3 regions of the Akkermansia sp. NBRC 115031 genome follow, and region 2 is predicted to be linked to each of the others. Evidence: riboswitches for the same ligand, from Rfam matches in the RefSeq annotation. Region 2 holds a riboswitch; each other region holds the start of a gene.

Region 1 (2,262 bases), on a different contig from region 2:
CCTCAATAATGGCCGTATTCTTTTCAATCTGCTCCTGCCTGGTTCTCGCGTCGCGGGACATGCTGAAAACCAGCTTGCGGAACTCTGCCTTCACGCCGCCCACGGAACGCACCACCGCTTCGGAAATGCTGAAATCGCTGTTGGGTCCGGTCACCGTAAACACCACGTCCACGGAGCGGAAGACGTTGACGGCCTTGAGCGTGAGGTATTCCGGATTTCCGGGGCCGATGCCCACCCCGTAGAACTTTCCAGGGCTGGCCATGTCAATGCGCTTGTTTGGGGGTCATGAGGTCGTCCTCCGTGGTCCGGGCATGGCGGGAAAAAACGGCGCGGATGCCCGGGTTTTCCCCCAGCCCACGCAGGTGGGTCTTGACGGTGAAGCCCTCCTTCCTGAGCATGGAAGCCCAGGAATCCTCCTCATCCCCGCCCAGGTCGTTCTTGGCGTGGTCTCCGGCCACCAGCATGAAGGGGGCCAGCCAGACGGTCTTGGCGCCGGACTTTTTAAGCTGTTCCAGAATGGGGGCCACCCCCCGCGTTCCTTCCACGGTGGCGAAAAACGCCAGGCTGTCTCGGTCGTTCAGCTCGCGGGCGAAGTCGGAAAGCACCATGTCGCAGCGTCCTTCCTGCTGGCCGTGCCCCATGAGCAGGATGGCTTCATCCTTCTTCCGTTCCGCGGGGAAATGCTCCAGAAGGGCCGTGATGGCCTCGTTCCTGTCCCGTTCGCTTTCCAGCAGGGGGCGGCCGATGAACACGTGGTCAAAGCTGTCCGGATGGCGCGCCAGGAAACTGACGATCTGCCTCTCCATCCGGGAAAACTCCTCGCCGGGGGCGATGTGAAGGGACTGGACGCGCAATGTGCGTATGCCTTTGCGGGCCATCTGTTCCAGATTTTCCTCCACGGAGGGAACGGGGGTTCCGCGTCCGGCAAGCTTCTTGCGGATAATGCTTGAAGTGTAGCTCCACTTCAGGCGGTCCGGGGCATAATGGGCCAGCATGTCCTTCTCCAGCTCCTTGTAGGAGACGGTAGCGTCCTGGTGGCTGGTCCCGAAGGCCACGAGAAGAAGCCCTTCCTGCCGTGACGGCGCCGCCTGTTCCGCCGGGGCGGGGGACGCTTCCTCCCTGCATGGGGCGGCGGAAAGCACGGGCAGGGAAAACAGGGTGAGTCCTGCAAGAAAAACGGAGGAAAGGGGCAGGAATGCCCCCGGCACGTAAGAGGATGCTTCAATCATGCGTTGATGAGGTATGGTGAACCGAAGCAAGGATATTCGGACTCCGGGTCTCCAACCTCCCCCTCGCCTTCACCCTCCGGAATGGGAGGACTGGCTGACCGGAACGCTGGCGGAAAAGCGTTCCTTGAGGGTTTGTAACCCGATACCGCAGCGCGACTGTTTCCGGTTCTCACGGAATTCCCCGTTGCTTCGGCGTGTTTAATGGCGTTTTTAGCCGTCACTGTCAATGTTTATTAGAACGCCGCCGAATTTCCGGAGACTGGGAAAAAATGTGCGTGGACGGGTAAAAACCGCCTTTTGGCCGTTCCTGCGCCTGCTTTTGGAAAAAATGCAGGGTTCCGGATGCGGAAGCGGTGGAAGACGGGGCATTCCGGGGTGCAGAAATCCCGGCGGAAAAGAGAGGGAGGAAGCGGCCCATTCCGTACCGTGCCGGGGCTTTCCAATCCGGTGGGCCGCAGGCCGGAGTTTGCTGCTTGCAGAAGGCGGGGCAGGTATGAGAGCATGGAGCATGGCTTCTTCCCCGGATGTTGTAGAATATATCTGTTTCCAGCTCCGGCATGCCGGGGAGATTTCCTTCAAAAAAATGTTTGGGGAATACGGCCTGTACTGTGACCGGAAATATTTCGGCCTGGTATGTGACAACCAATTATTTGTCAAAATCACGGAGCCGGGCCTGAAGCTGCTTCCGCAGCAGGAGCAGGGCAGTCCCTATCCCGGCGCCAGGCCGCATTTCCTGATGACGGAACTGGATGATGACCGGGCTCTCTCCTCCTTTGTCCGGGCAACCTGTTCCGTTCTCTCCGCTCCGGATGTCTTATCCGGAAAGAAGAAAAAAGCTTCCGGAGAAAAAAGAAACAGGCGTCCGTAAACGCCTGTTTGTTCCGGATGAAATGCCGTTCGGCTGAAAGGCTTATTTATCTTCCGGAGCCTCTGGCACAGCCAGGGAAGAAAGGCTCTTTTTCAGATTGCCCGCAACGGTCTGCGTGGCTTCATTGTCGGACTCCGCGAATTTGTCCACGGCCTGCGCCAGGGA
Region 2 (2,262 bases):
CGCGGACGAAGTTTACTTCATGGTTGCGGGGCTTCCCGTAACCGTAAAAAAATAGCAGACGGTCAATTCTTCAGCGCAATATACTTCAACACTGCCGGACACATCCGCGCCAGTAAAAAGTACAGTCCGCTCAGAGCCAGAAAAACAAGGGGTACGGCCATTCCCCATATCCAGAAGCTTCCCCTTGGAAAACCGAGCCTGAGCATGCACTCATAAACCAGGGCATGCGCGGCATATACAAAAAAGACGGAGGGAGCCAAACGGGCGCAGAAAGAGGAGATTCCCGGAAAATACCGCATCATCAAGAAGGCGCAGGATGTCAGCCACAGCACGCCCATGCACAAGGATAACGCAGACTCCTGAACGGTGCTGTACATTTCCCATTAAAAATAACGGGAAACACCATCAGCACGTACAGCCACGCTTTACCGACTGCATTCTTCAACTCTTCAAGGGAATAACGGCACAAAAACATGCCAAGGGCAAATGCTCCACCCCCCTGGGATGGATAACGCAGAAAACCTTGTCCATGTATTCGAAGGACAAGTAAAGGGAATTGCTCGTACTGAAAAGCACCAGGGAGGCCATGGACAGAATGAGCAGACAGGCCCGCGGCATCCGGAATAACGCTCCTGAAACCAGCACAAACACCATTAAATCCCGCAAAAACCATAAAACAGTTCCCAAAGGAGGGCGCCCTATTCCCAGACCGGTCATCCATTTTACAATGTCCGCGGGAAACCCGAACAAGGCCATGGAAACGAAAATCCAAAATAAATAGGCACACAGAATCAGAAACGCTTTTCTCCAGTTAAGCCAGGGCACCGGGGCCGGGCTGCCCCCATACTTCCGGGCCAGGAAGTAACCCGCCGCCATGAAAAAGAAAAATACGCCCGCACGTGTTGCATACACAGTGAAGCCATGAGAAGCGGGAGTATGCTGGATCATGATAAGCAACATGGCCAGCACACGGATAATATCTACCCACGGGTCACGGCACTTCTCCGTCAGTTTCCTTCCCCGGACGATGCCCGGCGCATGTGAAGGAGAGTTCGTTAACGCTTCATACATATGCCAAATACAATAACGAACATCCGGGGCGCCATGATAGCACGGCCGTCCTTCATGGCAATACGAAACAGGGAGCCAAACGCAAGAAAAAGTTCCAATTGACAGGGTCCGGAGGATATGTTAGGCATGCCATGCCTCCCTCACCAACCGGAGGCGCTTCCGGGAAGCCCGTGGTACGGGCAGGAAATAGATGGGGAATCCGGTGTGAATCCGGAGCGGTACCGCCACTGTATATTGCACGGCTTAAAAACCTGCAATGAGCCAGATCGCCAGCCCCGAAGTATTTTATGAACCGCCGGCGAGTATTCCGGCATTCAGACCATACACATGCATTCATCCAACACGCTCCGCTTGAACGGAGCAGACTATGATGGTCCGGCCTCCTTGAAGTCCGGAATGTTCAACACTCCTGAAAAAACACCGTGCCACGCCAGGCACCGGATGCAGGCTGTGGCTATGACCCTGGCCTGCCTCGGCATGCTGGGAACGGTCCATGCCCAGGATACTGCCAGGGAAGACCTGGCCGGCGCTTATGACGCCACTGTAGCCAGAACCGCCTCAGATGCGGCCCTGGGAACGGTCTCCGCCACATTCAACGTGACAGGCTCCAGCAACGTGCGCGGAATCTGGGGAAAATCAGGCACCCTCAGCATTGGCGCGATTGCCGGGGATGCCGTATTCAACGTCTCCTCCACGGCAAACAACGCCTTCGGCATTGACACCTCCTCCGGAGTCAATGTGGACATCGGCACCCTGGCAGGAACATTCAACATCTCCGCAGCCAGAACGAATGCCACCGGCATCCGGAGCTACGGGAAAATACTCTCCATCGGAACGATCACGGAAGACGCCCTCATCTCCATCACGGCCAATTTCTCCTCCAATGGCATTTACGCCTATCAGGGGCGCCTGGACATTGGAACGATGGCCGGCAAAATCTCCGTGGACCTGGGAACAGGAAACTATGCGAGGGGACTGTATGCCTACGGAAATACCATGGACTACCAGGGCCCGCGCTACAAGGACGTCAACATCGGCACCTTTTCCTCCACCGGCAGCATTTCCGCGGCGACGGCCGGCGGCTACGGAGCCAGAGGCATCCAGTCCAACTACGGGCAGGTGAACATTACCCGGCTGGACGGTCAAATCACCGCAGCCTCCGGCTCCAATGATGAAAGCGAGGACTTTTCC
Region 3 (2,262 bases), on a different contig from region 2:
TGTTGACGGTGGGGATGGGGAAGGTGAAGGGCTGCCCGGTGCTGTCCCCTTCCGTGAGCACCTCGTAAAAGGCCTTGTTGATCAGGTTCATTTCCTTCTGGAAATGCTTGTAGGTCAGCTCTGTCAGCTTGTTCACGCCGCGTTCCCGCGCCAGGGAGAGCAGGCCCGGGTCCTCCACCCCTTCAAAGAGGTGCTCCCCGCCGCTGAAGGGGGCCTGGTCCCGCAGGTCCCGCGGCACGGTCCAGTCGATCGTGACGTTGGTGAAGGGGGACTGCCCCCAGCGGGAGGGCACGTTCAGGTTGTAGACGAAGCTGCGGATGTCCTTCTTGATGCGCGTGAAATCCGCCTGGTCCTTGAAGGCGTAAGGCGCCAGGAAGGTGTCAAAGGAGCTGAAGGCCTGGGCTCCGGCCCATTCGCTTTGCAGAATGCCCAGAAAGTTGGCCATCTGGCCCAGTGCTTCCCGGAAGTGGCGCGGCGGCCTGCTGTTCACGCGGCTGCGCACGCCGTTGAATCCTTCGTTGAGCAGGTTGCGGAGGCTCCACCCGGCGCAGTACCCGGTCAGGCAGTCCAGGTCATGAATGTGGTAGTCCCCTTCCCGGTGGGCGGCCCCCTCCCGTGCGGAATAAACCTGGTCCAGCCAGTAGTTGGCAATCACCTTTCCCGCCGTGTTATTGATGAGGCCGGCGTTGGAATACGTGGTGTTGGAGTTGGCGGCGATGCGCCAGTCGCTCTGGCCGATGTATTCCTCCACCGTCTGCTTGCAGTCCACGTACGTGTTGCCGGAATAGAGGCCCCCGAGCTGTTCGCGCTGCATTTTGTGCAGGAAGCGGTAGGTGATGAAGGTCTTGGCCGTGTCAAAGTATCCGCAGCGGAACAGGGCGCGTTCTATCATGTCCTGGATTTCTTCCACATGCGCGCAGTCCTGATGGCTCAGCTTGGCTTCCACTTCTTCGTAAATGGAACGGTTGTAGGCGGTGCCGGAGCTGTGGAACGCGTTCTTGACGGCTTCCTCAATTTTGTAGCCCTGGTATTGTTCCTTTTTTCCGGAACGCTTGATGATGCTTGTTGCCATGGTGGGTGTCTCGCTTGGAAGGGATGATGACCGCTCATCCGCGAGCCTGGGCAAAAGCCTGGAAAAATCATAGGCAGGGGCCGCCGCATGCGTGCATTTTTAACAAGGGGCACGATGAGGACCTGTGCGTATGTTCATCCTGTCCGCGGGATGGGATACGGGGGCATCAGGTCGTCTTCTGGCTTCCGGTGCGACATGTGATGGGGACTTCCCGACTGCTGGCAGTCAGTGTCCGGTCCATCGTCTACCGGTTACAGCGGCGCGTCCGCGACGGATTTTCACCGTCTTCCGTTACCTGCGCTGAAACGCAATGAACCACAGAAAGAGAGCCCCCGCAAGGAAAATGTATAAATAATGTATTAAATATTTATAATGATACAATATGTTGTATATATGCTGCAGGGAATGGTTGATAACGCGGCATTCCCTTCCGTCATGGCACCATATGTGCCCTTGCCTCCCCTTTCCGGGGACCGGGGGAAAACGGGACAGGCCGAAAAGGGAAGATTCATTCCTCACGGAGAAATTTCAGCGCGGCTTTTTCCGTACCAGTCAAATGAATTTCTTTTCCTTTTCAAAAAACGGATGGCGTAAATCTTTCCTGCTGCTGGTTCTTCCCGCGCTTTCTGCGGGGAGCCCCGCTTCCGGCGCTCCCGCGGACTGGAATGAAAAGACCATCCGGGATAATCTCCGCCTGGTGGCGAAATGGCAGGCGGAGCATCCCAGAAAACGCTCGCCGCTGCACTGGACCTACGGCGCCTTTTATTCCGGCCTGGTGCAGTATGGCCTGGCCGTCCCGGAAGGGCCGGGATTGCCGCTGCTGAGGAAAACAGGAGGGGAACAGGAATGGAGAACCCTGAAACGGCATTACCATGCGGACGATCACGCCGTGGGCCACGCCTGGATGGAGATGGCGATGGAAGACGGAAATACCGCTGCGGCGGAGAAAATACGCGCCGTGCTGGACGGGGTGATGAACCGGCCCTCCTCCGCTTCCCTCCAGTTCGGGACTCCCGGCTGCCAGGACCGCTGGAGCTGGTCGGACGCCCTGTTCATGTCCCCTCCCGTGTTCGTGAAGCTGGCGGCCTATACCGGAGACCGCCGGTATCTGGAATTCATGGACAGGGAATACAAGCTCACCTGCGACTATCTTTTTGACCGGAAGGAAGGGCTGTTTTTCCGTGATTCCC

Evidence for each region. A riboswitch is a leader RNA that binds a small molecule or an ion and turns the genes downstream of it on or off. The one in region 2 is predicted to bind cobalamin.
Region 1: linked by a shared signal. The riboswitch ahead of QSJ36_RS12665 (sirohydrochlorin cobaltochelatase) and the one ahead of QSJ36_RS00830 (autotransporter outer membrane beta-barrel domain-containing protein) in region 2 are both predicted to bind cobalamin.
Region 3: linked by a shared signal. The riboswitch ahead of QSJ36_RS10020 (ribonucleoside triphosphate reductase) and the one ahead of QSJ36_RS00830 (autotransporter outer membrane beta-barrel domain-containing protein) in region 2 are both predicted to bind cobalamin.

The regions. Positions count from the first base shown of each region.
Region 1 covers NZ_BSQU01000012.1:26,841-29,102, forward strand. Annotated here, with positions in the region: gene cobI (precorrin-2 C(20)-methyltransferase) at 1-262, opposite strand, end outside; gene QSJ36_RS12665 (sirohydrochlorin cobaltochelatase) at 264-1,229, opposite strand; cobalamin riboswitch at 1,239-1,444, opposite strand; gene QSJ36_RS12670 (TfoX/Sxy family protein) at 1,738-2,097, shown strand; gene QSJ36_RS12675 (TlpA disulfide reductase family protein) at 2,140-2,262, opposite strand, start outside.
Region 2 covers NZ_BSQU01000001.1:215,087-217,348, reverse strand. Annotated here, with positions in the region: gene QSJ36_RS00840 (bifunctional adenosylcobinamide kinase/adenosylcobinamide-phosphate guanylyltransferase) at 1-55, shown strand, start outside; gene QSJ36_RS00835 (acyltransferase family protein) at 442-1,071, opposite strand; cobalamin riboswitch at 1,226-1,364, shown strand; gene QSJ36_RS00830 (autotransporter outer membrane beta-barrel domain-containing protein) at 1,399-2,262, shown strand, end outside.
Region 3 covers NZ_BSQU01000007.1:35,290-37,551, forward strand. Annotated here, with positions in the region: gene QSJ36_RS10020 (ribonucleoside triphosphate reductase) at 1-1,072, opposite strand, end outside; cobalamin riboswitch at 1,223-1,424, opposite strand; gene QSJ36_RS10025 (glycoside hydrolase family 88 protein) at 1,629-2,262, shown strand, end outside.